2 regions of the Streptomyces angustmyceticus genome follow, and region 1 is predicted to be linked to the other one. Evidence: riboswitches for the same ligand, from Rfam matches in the RefSeq annotation. Region 1 holds a riboswitch; the other holds the start of a gene.
What was found. Region 1 has a riboswitch for cobalamin ahead of K7396_RS27770 (cobalamin biosynthesis protein). Riboswitches for the same ligand answer to the same signal wherever they lie in the genome.
Positions count from the first base shown of each region.

Region 2: it holds a riboswitch for cobalamin, as region 1 does, so the genes downstream of both, metE (5-methyltetrahydropteroyltriglutamate--homocysteine S-methyltransferase) here and K7396_RS27770 (cobalamin biosynthesis protein) in region 1, are expected to answer to the same signal.

Region 1 covers NZ_CP082945.1:6,225,557-6,232,708, reverse strand. The annotation lists gene K7396_RS27780 (caspase family protein) at 1-2,375, opposite strand, end outside; gene K7396_RS27775 (hypothetical protein) at 2,381-2,824, opposite strand; cobalamin riboswitch at 3,030-3,177, shown strand; gene K7396_RS27770 (cobalamin biosynthesis protein) at 3,329-4,387, shown strand; gene K7396_RS27765 (cobyric acid synthase) at 4,398-5,939, shown strand; gene K7396_RS27760 (putative cobaltochelatase) at 6,011-7,152, shown strand, end outside.
Region 2 covers NZ_CP082945.1:1,773,845-1,780,996, reverse strand. The annotation lists gene K7396_RS08290 (phosphocholine-specific phospholipase C) at 374-2,431, shown strand; gene metE (5-methyltetrahydropteroyltriglutamate--homocysteine S-methyltransferase) at 2,565-4,889, opposite strand; cobalamin riboswitch at 5,044-5,260, opposite strand; gene K7396_RS08280 (aldo/keto reductase) at 5,406-6,464, shown strand; gene K7396_RS08275 (hypothetical protein) at 6,686-7,135, shown strand; gene K7396_RS08270 (L,D-transpeptidase family protein) at 7,151-7,152, opposite strand, start outside.

The DNA.
Region 1 (7,152 bases):
ATGGCCTTGTTGGTGGCCGGGGAGGTCTTCATCGTCCGCAGGGCCCGGGTCAGCGCCTCCTCCATCGCGGCGCCGTGGTCGACCAGTTCACCGTCCGGGCGGCTCGCGATCCGGTCCAGGGCGGCCCGGCCCCGGGCGGGATCGGCGCTGCCGAGCGGGACGAGTTCGCGCACCGCGTCGCGGTCCCCGGGGCGGGCGCGGTCGGGGAAGGTCCACAGGCCGTAGGTGTGCCGTGGTCCGGCCAGTTCCACGGCCCGCCCGGCCGCGCCGAGGGCGACCGGGAGCTTGCCGTTCTCCGCCATGGAGGTGGAGGCGTCCAGGAGGATCAGCACCTGGCTGGAGCGCTGTGCCTTGTCGTAGCCGTCCAGGACCCGGGAGACCTGTTCGGGGTCCGCGGTGAAGGGGACCGTGGGGGCGACGAGGGGACTGACGTCCGCGCGGCTGTCCAGCAGCGGCGAGCCCCGGCGCGGGCCGCTGTCGCGCACCCCGCGGTAGCCCTGGGCGGTCAGCGTGCGCTGGCCGCCGTCCGGCTCGCGCAGCCAGGTCGCGAAGCGGGCCACGGCGGCCTGCCGCGGGGCGGCGTCCGCGGTGCCGTGCCAGTCGACGCGGATCAGGGGGTGGTCGAGCGCGGGGACGTTGCCGGGGTAGTAGGCGATGTACCGGTCGCGCAGCGGGAGCGGGGAGTCCAGGGCGGGGCAACTGCCGATGGCGTGGCCCAGGTTGTAGTCGGCGAGGGACTTCTCCGAGACCAGGGGCGCGGACCTCGTCCGGTCGACGGAGCCGGCGGCGTCGGTGTCGGGCCGCAGCGAACACAGCAGTTCGGTGCTGCCCGCGTACTGGCTGCCGGGGGCGGCGAGGCGCTCCTCGGCCTGCCGGGCGAGGGCGGGGTCGGGGGTGCCCGCCGACGCGGCGTCCGAGCCGTCGCGGGCGAGGTAGAGGCCGAGGGTGTGCAGCAGGCCGGTGCCGGACAGGACGGGGCTGGGCCGCAGCAGCCTGAGGTCGCGGTGGTCGCGGTCGGTGCCGGTGAGCAGCTCGGGCCAGGACGCGCCGGCCGGTTCGACGTCGTCCAGCCGCCGGGGCGCCGGGATGCCGACGACGAGGGGGGTGTAGGCGACCGGGGCGGTGTAGTGGAGGGTGGCCGGGGAGCCCTTGGGGGGCATGCCGCGGCGAGCCTCGTCGTAGTCGGCGGTGGACTCCGGGATCCAGATGTCGGGCTGCGGTCCCGGCCGGTAGAGGGGGTCGGTGACCTGGCCGCCCGGCCGGTCCTCGCCGGTGCCGCGGGCCTCGCCCTGCCAGCGGTCGGCGGCCGCGAAGCCCTGGTCGACCTGGTCCTTGGCGGCGGAGTACACGGTGATCTGGGCGCGCCGGCAGCCGTCGGGGAGGTCGCCCTCGCCGCTCAGCGGCCGGGTGTTGGCCTCGGACATCTCGTAGTCGAAGGCGGCCCGGCGCAGCGCGGGTTCGGCCTCGGGGGCGGTGAGCAGCCGCAGTTCGAGGGCGGGCGGGCAGGGCGCCTCGCGGTCCGGGAGCGTGAGCAGGACGACGCCGCTGGTGGCCGGGACGAGGACGATCGCGAGGATCAGCAGGATCCTGGGCCAGTGCCGGACGTACGCCTTCAGGCGGCGCCGCAACCGGATCCGCAGCGGGGTCGGCGGGCGGGCCTCGGGGGTGGCGAAGGACAGCACGACGTCGTCGACGGTGTTCTGCTTGGCCGAGCGCGGCTCCCACACGTCGCCCATCGGGGTGCGTTCCGCGGCCAGTTGGTCGCGCAGGGAGCGGACGAGGTCCTCGAAGGTGACGAACCGTTTGCCGGGTACGCCCTGCTGCAGGGTCCGCACCAGGGCGCGGTTGAAGACGCTGCCGCCGGTGGGTTCCTCGCCGCTGAAGATGCGGCGGTTGGGCTGCGCGGCCATCAGCAGCGAGGTGGGTTTGCGGCAGGCGTAGAAGGCCTCGCTCGCGTTGCCCGCGTAGCAGCACTCCAGGACGATCACGATCCGGTCGGCGCGTGCGTTGTCCAGGTAGGGCAGCACCATGTCCTGCCAGGAGACGGTCTTGTGGCGCGGTTCCGAGGCGCCGACGGTCAGCTGCAGATTGCCGCCGTCGCGGCCCACCCGGCCGTGGCCGGAGAAGTACACCAGCAGCAGTCCGCGGGCCTCCTGGGTGACGGCGTCCAGCGCCTGTTCCACCTCCCAGGGCTCCTGGGGGCGGCAGACGACGACCTCGCCGCGGGTGAACAGGTCGGTGCCGGGGGCGAGCAGGGCGCGTTCGAGTTCCTGCGCGTTGTCCTTCACCGCGGGGAGCGGGGGCAGGTGCCGGTAGTCGTCGACGCAGATCAGCAGCGCCCGGTTGACCTTGCCCCGCGCGTCGTATTCGGACATCCGGCTCAGTCCCCGGCGGTGCTGCCGCTCCCGTCCGCCGGGCTGCCGGGATCGGGGTGTTCGGGGGCCGCGGCGTCCGGGCCCGCCTCGTCGAGCGGCCGCGGGTCGCCGTCGCCGGCCCCGACCGCGACGGCGGGCCGTTCGCCGGTGTCGCGCTCCTCCCGGCGCCGTCGCAGCCACTCCTGCAGGGCGATGCCGAGGCTCTTGGTGATCTCGGCGGCCACCGCACCGACGACGACCAGGATCAGGTCGTCGACGCCGACGGCCATGTCGCCCGGCCCGTCCGCGCCCCCGCCGGCGGGCCGCGGCCGCAGCAGCCAGTCGTGCCGGCGCCGGTCCAGCCACGGCTCGCGCTCCAGCCACGCCTTGAGGTCCTCGATGTCCTGTTCGGGATTGTTCGTGCCCGTGATCCTGATGCGGATCTCATGTCGGTCAGCGCGCTGCGGCATCCCCCGGCCCCCTTCCGGCGGCCCCGTCGCCGCCGTGCACCAGATAGTGACGCGGGATCAGGTGCGCGGGCAACCGTGGGTGATGCCGCCACCACGCTGTGGCGTGCGCCACAGTGCCTGCCACAGGGCTGCGTCGCAGGTCAAGAGTGAGTTGACGGGCATTCGCGGGACGTGGTGGACTGCCGGAGCCATTCGGCGACAGCTGAGGAAGTCCGGTGCGAATCCGGCGCGGTCCCGCCACTGTCACCGGGGAGCGTTCCTCCAGCGAAGGCCACGGTCCGCCTCGCCTGCGTCCGCCGACGCACGCGGGACTGGAAGGCCGGAGGGCCGCCGATCCGGGGAGCCAGGAGACTCTGGTCGCCGACACGTCGAGCCAGGGCGCGGACCCTGAGTGAGGACATACCGCCATGCCCGGCTGCCCGTCGAGAGCCCCACTGCCCGCTGCCGCAGGGCCCCTTCGAGGCGTGGCACGTCGTGGACACGCCCTGGCGGCGGTCTGATCCGGTGCGCGGCGAACACGCGGGATATGCGTGCGGCGCGGCCCTCGGCTTTCTCGGCGACCTGATCGCGGCGGACCCCCGGCGCGGCCATCCCGTGGCCGCTTTCGGCCGGGCCGCGGCCGCCGTCGAACGCCGCCTCTGGCGCGACCACCGCGGCTGGGGAGCGGCGCACACCGTGCTGTGCGCGGGCGGTGCCGCCGCCGGTGCCGCGCTGGTGCGGCGCGCCGTACGCTCCGCCCCTGCCCCCCTGCGCGACGGTGCCGGGATCGCGCTGACCGCGGCGACGGCCTGGGCCGTGCTGGGCGGCACCTCGCTCGGCCGGGAGGCGCGGGCCGTCGGCGGGGCGCTGGCGGCGGGCGACCTCGACGTGGCGCGGGAGCGGCTGCCCCATCTGTGCGGGCGCGACCCGCAGGCGCTGGACGGGCCCCAGATGGCCCGCGCGGTGGTGGAGTCGGTCGCCGAGAACACCTCGGACGCCGTGGTGGGCGCCCTGGTCTGGGGCGCGCTGGGCGGCGTGCCCGGCCTGGTGGCGTTCCGGGCGGTGAACACCCTGGACGCGATGGTGGGGCACAAGTCGCCGCGCCACCGCCGCTTCGGCTGGGCCTCGGCCCGGCTCGACGACCTCGCCGGCTGGCCCGGCTCCCGGCTGACCGCCGCCCTCACGGTGCTCGCGGGCCCCGACCGGCGCGGTGCGCTGCGGGCCTGGCGGGCGGACGGCGGTGCGCACCCGAGCCCCAACGCGGGCCCCGTGGAGGCGTCGTTCGCGGGCGCGCTGGGCGTCCGGCTGGGCGGCACGCTGGCGTACGGCGGGCGGGTGGAGCACCGGCCGGTGCTCAACGACGGGGCGCCGCCGGTCGCGGTGCCCGACATCGAACGGGCCGTGCGGCTCTCGCGCCGGGTGAGTGCCCTGGCGCTGGTGACGACGGTGGCGGCGCGGCTGGCGGCCGGTGCGGTGCGGCGGGCCCCGTCGTCCGTCTCCCGCCGGGCCGCGGGTGCGAGGACACGCGCGGCGGTGGGCGCACTGGCGCGCACGGCTCACGACAGCCGGGGCCCCGGCGCATGAGGAGGACCCGGTGAACGGGCGGTTCGAGGCATCCGGCGGTGCCGTCGGCGGTGGCCTGTTGGTGGCCGGCACGACGTCCGACGCCGGCAAGAGCGTGGTGACGGCGGGCATCTGCCGCTGGCTGGTCCGGCAGGGCGTGCGGGTGGCGCCGTTCAAGGCCCAGAACATGTCGCTGAACTCGTTCGTCACGCGCGAGGGCGCGGAGATCGGGCGGGCCCAGGCGATGCAGGCGGCCGCGGCGCGGGTGGAGCCGAGCGCGCTGATGAACCCGGTCCTGCTCAAGCCCGGCAGCGACCGCAGCAGCCAGGTGGTGCTGCTGGGGAAGCCGGTGGGCGAACTCAGCGCCAAGGGCTACCACCAGGGGCGCCAGGAGCAGTTGCTCGGCACGGTCACCGACTGCCTGGCGGAGCTGCGGCGCACCCACGACGCGGTGATCTGCGAGGGCGCCGGCAGCCCCGCCGAGATCAACCTGCGGCGCACCGACATCGTGAACATGGGGCTGGCGCGGGCCGCCCGGATCCCGGCGGTGGTGGTCGGTGACATCGACCGCGGCGGGGTGTTCGCCTCCTTCTTCGGCACCACCGCGCTGCTGTCGAAGGAGGACCAGGCGCTGGTCGCCGGGTACCTCGTCAACAAGTTCCGCGGCGATGTGACGCTGCTGGAGCCTGGCCTCGACATGCTGCGCGGCCTGACGGGGCGGCAGACGCTGGGCGTGCTGCCCTTCTCGCACGGCCTGGGCATCGACGAGGAGGACGGCCTGCGGGTGTCGCTGCGGGGCGCGGTGCGCGAGAGCGTGGTGGCCCCGCCGCACGGCGCCGAGGTGCTGCGGGTGGCGGTCTGTGCCGTCCCCCTGATGTCGAACTTCACGGACGTGGACGCGCTGGCCGCGGAACCGGGCGTGGTGGTGCGGTTCGTGGACCGGGCCGAGGAGCTGGCCGACGCGGACCTGGTGGTGCTGCCGGGGACCCGGGGCACGGTCCGGGCCCTGGCGTGGCTGCGCGAGCGCGGGCTGGCGGACGCGATCGCCCGGCGGGCCGCCGAGGGCCGCCCGGTGCTGGGCATCTGCGGCGGCTTCCAGATGCTGGGCGAGCGCATCGAGGACGACGTCGAGTCGAAGGCGGGCGTGGTCGACGGGCTGGGGCTGCTGCCGGTGCGGGTGCGGTTCGCGGTGGAGAAGACCCTGGCGCGGCCGGCCGGCGAGGCGCTGGGCGAGCCGGTGACCGGCTACGAGATCCACCACGGTGTCGCCGAGGTGACCGGCGGCGACGAGGAGTTCCTCGACGGGTGCCGGAGCGGCTCGGTCTGGGGCACGCACTGGCACGGCTCGCTGGAGAGCGACGGCTTCCGCCGGGCCTTCCTGCGGCGGGTCGCGGCCGGCGCGGGCCGGGCGTTCGTCCCGGCCCCGGACACCTGCTTCGAGGCGCTGCGCGAGGAGCAGCTGGACCGGCTGGGCGATCTGATCGAGGAGCACGCGGACACCGCCGCGCTGCTGCGGCTGATCGAACAGGGAGTACCGGAGGGGCTGCCGTTCGTGCCTCCGGGGGCGCCATGAGGGTACGCACGGGAGGGACCGCCACGGACACCGACGACGCAGCCGGCCGACGATCTGGAGGACGACACAGCATGACGACCGCGCACAACACGACCCCGCAGTACCCCTTCACCGCGGTGGTCGGCATGGACGACCTGCGCCTCGCGCTGCTGCTGAACGCGGTGAGCCCGGCAGTGGGCGGCGTGCTGGTCCGCGGTGAGAAGGGCACCGCCAAGAGCACCGCCGTACGCGCGCTGGCGTCGCTGATGCCGCCGGTGGACGTGGTCGGCGGCTGCCGGTTCGCCTGCGCCCCGGCCGCGCCCGACCCCGGCTGCCCCGACGGGCCGCACCAGGCCGCCGCCGTCGAGGAGCGCCCGACGCGGATGGTCGAACTGCCCGTCGGCGCCTCCGAGGACCGGCTGGTGGGCGCGCTGGACATCGAGCGGGCGCTGTCCGAGGGCGTGAAGGCCTTCGAGCCGGGCCTGCTGGCGGACGCGCACCGCGGCATCCTCTACGTCGACGAGGTCAACCTCCTCCACGACCACCTGGTGGACCTGCTGCTGGACGCGGCCGCCATGGGCGCCTCGTACGTGGAGCGCGAGGGCGTCTCGGTCCGGCACGCGGCCCGCTTCCTGCTCGTCGGCACCATGAACCCCGAAGAGGGCGAGCTGCGGCCGCAGTTGCTGGACCGGTTCGGGCTCACCGTCGAGGTGGCCGCCTCCCGCGAGCCCGACGAGCGGGTGGCGGTGGTCCGGCGCCGGCTGGCCTACGACGCCGATCCGGCGGGCTTCGCGGCGGGCTGGGCGGCCGAGGAGGACGCGCTGCGCGCGCGGATCGCCGCGGCCCGCGAGCTGCTGCCGCGGGTGACGCTGGGCGACGGGGCGCTCCGCCAGATCGCCGCGACCTGCGCGGCGTTCGAGGTGGACGGGATGCGCGCGGACATCGTGATGGCGCGCACCGCCACCGCGCTGGCCGCCTGGGCGGGCCGGAGCGAGGTCCTGGAGGAGGACGTGCGGCAGGCGGCGCTGCTGGCGCTGCCGCACCGCCGGCGCCGCAACCCCTTCGACGCGCCCGGCCTGGACGAGGACAAACTCGACCGGACGCTGGAGGAGTTCGGCGCGGACGAGAACGCGGACGGCGACGACGACCCGGAGCCGGACGGCCCGGACGGCGGCCCCGGCGGAGGCGGTCCGGACGGCGGCGGGCAGCCCCCGCAGGACGGCGGCCCGGACGA
Region 2 (7,152 bases), 4.5 Mb from region 1:
GCGCCGTTGCCCGTCGGCGGTGTGCCGTGCGCTCGCTCCGGGCCGCGGCCCGCCGCGCGTCGCCCGGGTCGCTTCGCCCTGCCGTGACGCCGTCCCGCTGCCGGGCATCCGGCTGCCCGCGCCCGTATCCCGGCCGCCGCCCGGCCCGCCTGCGCCGCCGGCCGGGCCCGCCGCCGGGATTCTCGTGTGCCCCTCCTGGCCTGGGAGTTCGCCGTGCGTACGGCGATACGTCACACCTGCGACACCCCCCCTTCCCCGCGCCTCGTTCCTCTTGGAACACTCTGCTGACGGTTTCCTCACGACCGTGCACCACCGCACAGCAAACACTCCCTGTATCGCGCATACCCCCACACGACATGAGGTCCCCAAAGTCATGCCTGAACTGAATCGGCGGCGTTTCCTCCAGATCGCCGGTGCCACCGCGGGTGTCTCGGCCCTGTCGAGCAGCATCGCCCGTGCCGCGGCCATCCCCGCCAAGCGACGCTCCGGCTCCATCAAGGACATCGAGCATGTGGTCGTCCTGATGCAGGAGAACCGTTCCTTCGATCACTACTTCGGCTCGATGAAGGGCGTCCGCGGCTTCGGCGACCCGCGCCCGCTCATCCTGGACAACGGGAAGTCCGTCTGGCACCAGCCCGACGGCTCCTCGGAGGTCCTGCCCTACCACCCGGACGCCGAGAACCTCGGTATGCAGTTCATCGAGGGCCTCGACCACGAGTGGGCGGGCGGTCACAAGGCCCGCAACGACGGCAAGTACGACAACTGGATAGCCGCCAAGACCTCCGGGACGATGGCGCACCTGACGCGCAAGGACATTCCGTTCCACTACGCGCTCGCCGACGCGTTCACCATCTGCGACTCGTACCACTGCTCGTTCCTCGGGGCCACCGACCCCAACCGCTACTACATGTACACGGGGCACGTCGGCAACGACGGTAAGGGCGGCGGCCCCGTCCTCGGCAACGAGGAGGCGGGCTACAGCTGGACGACGTACCCGGAGCGGCTGGAGAAGGCCGGGATCTCCTGGAAGTTCTACCAGGACATCGGCGACGGTCTGGACGCGGACGGCAAGTGGGGCTGGATCGAGGACGCCTACCGCGGCAACTACGGCGACAACTCGCTGCTCTTCTTCAACCAGTACCGCGACGCCAAGCCCGGCGACCCGCTCTACGACAAGGCCCGCACCGGCACTAACGCCAAGAAGGGCGACGGCTACTTCGACCGGCTCAGGGCCGACGTGAAGGCCGACAAGCTCCCGCAGGTCTCCTGGGTGGCCGCCCCCGAGGCGTTCTCCGAGCACCCCAACTGGCCCGCGAACTACGGCGCCTGGTACGTCTCCCAGGTGCTGGACGCGCTCACCTCCAACCCCGAGGTGTGGAGCAAGACCGCCCTGCTCGTCACCTACGACGAGAACGACGGCTACTTCGACCACGTCCTGCCGCCCTTCCCGCCGGCCTCCGCCGACCAGGGCAAGTCGACCGTGGACACCTCGCTCGACTACTTCGGCGGCAACGCCAAGTACGCCGCCGGCCCCTACGGCCTCGGCCAGCGCGTCCCGATGATCGTGGTCTCCCCCTGGAGCACCGGCGGCTACGTCTGCTCCGAGGTCTTCGACCACACCTCCATCATCCGCTTCATCGAGCGCCGCTTCGGGGTGCACGAGCCCAACATCTCGCCGTGGCGCCGGGCCATCTGCGGCGACCTGACCTCGGCCTTCGACTTCAGTCTGGAGAACACCAAGCCGGCCGCGCTCCCGGCCACCGACGGCTTCCGGCCGCCGGACAACGAGCGGCACGACAGCTATGTGCCCAAGCCGCCGGCCAACCCCGTCCTGCCCAAGCAGGAGGCGGGCTCCCGGCCGTCCCGTCCGCTGCCGTACGCGCCGCTCGTCGACGGTGCCGCCACCCCCTCCAGCGGGCGCTACACCCTCACCTTCAGCGGCGGCGACAAGGCCGGCGTCTGCTTCACCGTCACCGGCGGCAACCGCACCGACGGCCCCTGGACGTACACCACGGAGGCCGGCAAGAAGATCTCCGACACCTGGAACACCCAGTACTCCAAGGGCACTTACGACCTGACGGTGTACGGCCCGAACGGCTTCCTGCGCTCCTTCAAGGGCGACGGCAAGAAGGCCGGACCCGAGGTGACCGCCCGCCACGACGCGCGGACCGGCCGCATCGCGCTCACCCTGACCAACCACGGCAGCACCGACTGCCACCTCACCGTCACCCACGCCTACGGCGGGGCGAGCGAGACCTACCCCGTCCGTGCCGGCGCCACCGTCACCCGGCAGATCGACCTGCGCGCCAGCAAGCGCTGGTACGACCTGTCGGTGGTCTCCGACACCGACCGCACCTTCCTGCGCCGGTTCGCCGGCCATGTGGAGAACGGTGAGCCGGGTGTGAGCGACCCGGCGCTCATCACGGGCTGAGCCGGGCGGACGGCGCACGCCGTCCCTCCGCCTCCTCCGGTACGGGGCACCCGCGGTCCGGCGGGTGCCCCGCACTGCGTTCCCGGGACACGGGCGGGGCCGGCACCGCCACGGGCGCCGGCCCCGCCCGCCGTCAGGAAGCCGGGTCCGGCACGCTCGCGCGGACCTCGTGGGCCGCGGCGACCAGGTTCTGCAGGGCGGCCCGTACCTCCGGCCAGCCGCGGGTCTTCAGGCCGCAGTCCGGGTTGACCCACAGCCGCTCGGCCGGAATGGCGTCAAGGCCCTTGCGCAGCAGGGCGGTTGCCTCCGCCACGCCCGGTACGCGCGGCGAGTGGATGTCGTACACGCCGGGCCCCACCTCGCGCGGGTAGCCGGCCGTGGCGAGCTCCGCGGCCGCCTGCATGTGGGAGCGGGCCGCCTCCAGGCTGATGACATCGGCGTCGAGGTCGTCGATGGCCGCCAGGATGTCGCCGAACTCCGCGTAGCACATGTGTGTGTGGATCTGGGTGTCCGGGCGGACCCCGGCGGTCGTCAGGCGGAACGCCTCGGTGGCCCAGGCCAGGTACGCCGCCCGCGCCGCGGTCCGCAGCGGCAGCGTCTCGCGCAGCGCCGGCTCGTCGACCTGGATCACCGAACTCCCGGCCGCCTCCAGGTCGTCGACCTCGTCGCGCAGGGCGAGCGCCACCTGCCGCGCGGTCTCGGCCCGCGGCTGGTCGTCGCGGACGAAGGACCAGGCGAGCATGGTGACCGGGCCGGTGAGCATGCCCTTGACCGGCCGGTCGGTGAGCGACTGGGCGTACGTCGTCCAGCGGACCGTCATCGGCTCGGGGCGGGAGACGTCCCCGGCCAGGACCGGCGGGCGGACATAGCGGGTGCCGTACGACTGGACCCAGCCGTGCCGGGTGGCGAGGTAGCCGGTGAGCCGCTCGGCGAAGTACTGGACCATGTCGTTGCGTTCCGGCTCGCCGTGCACCAGCACATCGATACCGGCCTTCTCCTGGAAGGCCAGCACCTCCCGGATCTCGGCCGCGATGCGCTCCTCGTACCCCGCGGCGTCGATCCGCCCGGCCCGCAGGTCGGCGCGGGCGGTGCGCAGTTCGGCGGTCTGCGGGAACGAGCCGATGGTGGTGGTCGGCAGCAGCGGCAGCCCGAGGTGCGCGCGCTGGGCCGCGGCCCGCTCGGCGTACGGCTGCGAGCGGCGGCCGTCGGCGTCGGTGACGGCCGCGGCGCGGGCGCGCACCGCCGGGTCGTGGGTGAGCGCCGAACCGGCCCGGGACGCCAGGTCGGCGCGGTTGGCGACGAGTTCGGCCGCGATGGCGCCGGTGCCCTGCGCCAGCCCGCGCGCCAGGGTCACGATCTCCGCGGTCTTCTGCCGGGCGAAGGCCAGCCAGCGGGCGATCTGCGGGTCGATGTCGCGCTCGGCGGCGGCGTCCAGCGGGACGTGCAGCAGCGAGCAGGACGACGCCACATCGACCCGGTCGGCCAGGCCGAGGAGCGTCCCCAGGGTGGCCAGCGACTTCTCGTGGTCGTTGATCCAGACATTGCGGCCGTCCACGACACCGGCCACCAGCCGCTTGCCGGGCAGCCCGCCGACCGCCGCCAGATCCCCCAGATTGCCGGCCGCGGCACCGGTGAAGTCCAGCGCCAGCCCCTCGACGGGGGCCTTGGCCAGCACCGGCAGCGCCTCGCCCAGCCGGTCGAAGTACGAGGCGACCAGCAGCCGGGGGCGGTCCGGGAGCGTGCCGAGGTCGCGGTAGGCGCGGGCGGCGGCGTTCAGGACGGCGGGGGAGCGGTCCTGCACCAGGGCCGGTTCGTCCAGCTGCACCCAGTCGGCGCCGGCCGCCCGGAGGTCGGCGAGCACCTCGGCGTAGACGGGCAGCAGCCGGTCGAGCAGCGTCAGCGGATCGAAGCCGGCCGCGACACCGGGCGCCGGCTTGGCCAGCAGCAGGTAGGTGACCGGCCCGACGAGGACCGGGCGGGCGGCCGCACCGAGCGCGAGCGCCTCGGCCAGCTCACCGACCTGCTGGGCGGAGTCCGCGGCGAAGACCGTATCGGGTCCCAACTCCGGCACCAGGTAGTGGTAGTTGGTGTCGAACCACTTGGTCATCTCCAGCGGCGCCACGTCCTGGGTGCCGCGGGCCATCGCGAAGTACCCGTCGAGGGGGTCGGCGGCCACCGCGTCGCGGTGTCGGGCCGGGACGGCGCCGACCATCACGCTGGTGTCCAGGACGTGGTCGTAGTACGAGAAGTCGCCGGTCGGCACCTCGTGGACGCCGGCCCCGACGAGCTGCCGCCAGGTGTCGCGGCGCAGTTCGGCGGCGGTGGCGCGCAGGGCGTCGGCGCCGACCCCGCCCTGCCAGTAGCCCTCGATGGCCTTCTTCAGTTCACGGTTCGGCCCCTGGCGGGGGTAGCCGTGCACGGTGGCGCGTGCGGCCGCGGCCGCGGACGTGCTGGTCACGGAACTCTCCTTCGCGAGTATGTCTCCATGGACCCCGGGACGGGCCGAGGGCGCGAAGGAACGGCAAACCGGACGGACCCGGCGCCTGCGAGGCCGGAGATACCCGTCCGATGTCCGCCGACCCGCCCTCGAGGTCACCGAGATCTCCCCGCGCGGTCGCGCGGGGGCACTGGCAGGTCTTCGGACTCATGGGCACATCCGCCAAGGGCGGACACCTACTGGCCGTCGCTTCCCAGACCCGGCCGGGCCCAGTGCGTATGACGGCGGTCGTTCCCACTCACCGCTGCGGGGCAGTCCCGGATTCCCACCGGGTTCCCTCTTGCGACGCGCCTGCCTGGCGGGCAGGGCGAACCAGTTGCTCCGCCCACACTAACCCCCGCCGTCAACGCCCCGCCCGGCCCGATCCCCCCACCCGGCCGGACCCGGACGCCGCCGGGCCGCGCCTTGCGCTGGAGTGCGCTCCAGCTCCTAGCGTGAGCGCACCACCGGAGAGCTGCGCCGATCGAAGGGAACCACATGCGTTACACACTGTTCGGCAGGACCGGCCTGCGGGTGAGCGAGCTGAGCCTGGGCGCCATGACCATCGGCGACGACTGGGGCTGGGGCGCCGGCAAGGACACCAGCGGCCGCATCCTGAACGCCTACGCGGAGGCGGGCGGCAACTTCCTCGACACCGCCAACATCTACACCGACGGCACCTCGGAGCGGATCCTCGGGGAGCTGCTCGAAGGCCGCCGGGACAGCTTCGTGCTGGCGACGAAGTACACCTGCGCCACCCGCAAGGGCGAGGTGAACGCGGCGGGCAACCACCGCAAGAACCTGGTCCGGTCGGTGGAGGAGAGCCTCGGCCGGCTGCGCACCGACCACCTCGATGTGCTGTGGGTGCACGCACGGGACAACTTCACGCCCGTGGAGGAGGTGATGCGGGCGCTGGACGACGTGGTGCGGTCGGGAAAGGTGCTCTACGTCGGGGTGTCCGACTGGCCGGCCTGGGAGATCGCGCAGGCCAACACCCTCGCCGAGCTGCGCGGCTGGACCGCGTTCGCGGGCTCGCAGTTGCGCTACAACCTGCTGGAGCGGACGCCGGAGCGCGAACTGCTGCCGCAGGCCCGCGCCTTCGACCTGGCCGTGCTGGCCTGGGCGCCGCTCGCGGCCGGCCGGCTCACCGGCAAGTACCGCCGCGGCGAGCCGGGCCGGCGCGACGTCGTGGGCGAGGAGAACCAGCGCGACCACAACGCGGAGGAGACCGTCACCGCGGTGCTGGAGGTCGCCGAGCAGGGCGGCTGGAGCCCGGCGCAGGTGGCGCTGGCCTGGCTGCGCAGCCGGCCCGGCAACATCATCCCGATCATCGCCGCCACCAAGGAGAGCCAGCTCCGCGACAACCTCGCCGCCGTGGACGTCACGCTCGACGCCGACGCACTGGCACGGCTCGACCGGTGCAGCGCGGTACCGCTGGGCTTCCCGCACGACTTCCTGCGGGAGCCGGGCATCACCGAGACCGTCTACGGCGACCGGTGGGACCGGATCGAGGACCGCCGCTCCACCTACCGCCGCACGGCGAACGAGATCCGCTGACGGGCAACGGCTGCCGCGGCGCACGGCCCGGCGCGCGTCGCATACGCCCCGGCCGGTTCCCAGCCGCCCACTACGCCGAACGCCGCCGCCCGGATGGCCGGGCGGCGGCGTCTGCGGTCTATTGAGGGGGTGCGCACCGGCACGACCCACCGGTACACGAAGGCCACGCTCACCGTCCGCTGACCCGGCCACCGCCACGCACCGAGAGGCTTGGAGGAGCCGTGGCACCAGACCACTCGGCCCCGCGGCGGGGGCGGCCCGGCCGGATCGTCCGCGATGCCGCACGGCTGCTGGCGGCGGCCGGACTGGCCCTTGACGCCTTCGTCCACGCCCGGCTCGCCGGCCGGTACGACGCGGTCACGGCGACCATCGGCCAGGGCATGCTCTTCCGCGTCGAGGCCGCGCTCGCCGCGCTCGCCGCCCTGTTCGTGCTGGTCTGGCGGCGGCCGGCCGGCGACACCTTCGCCTGGCTCGTCGCGACCGGCGGATTCGCGCTGCTGCTCCTGTACACCTACGTGGACTTCGGCGCGCCCGGCCCGCTGCCGGACATGTACGAACCGCACTGGAGCGCCGACAAGAAGCTCGCGGCCCTGGGCCAGGCCGTCGCCTTCCTGGCCACCGGCTTCCTGCTGCTCACCCGCACCCGCGGCCCCCGCAGGGACCGCAGGTGACGGGCGGCCGCCCGGTC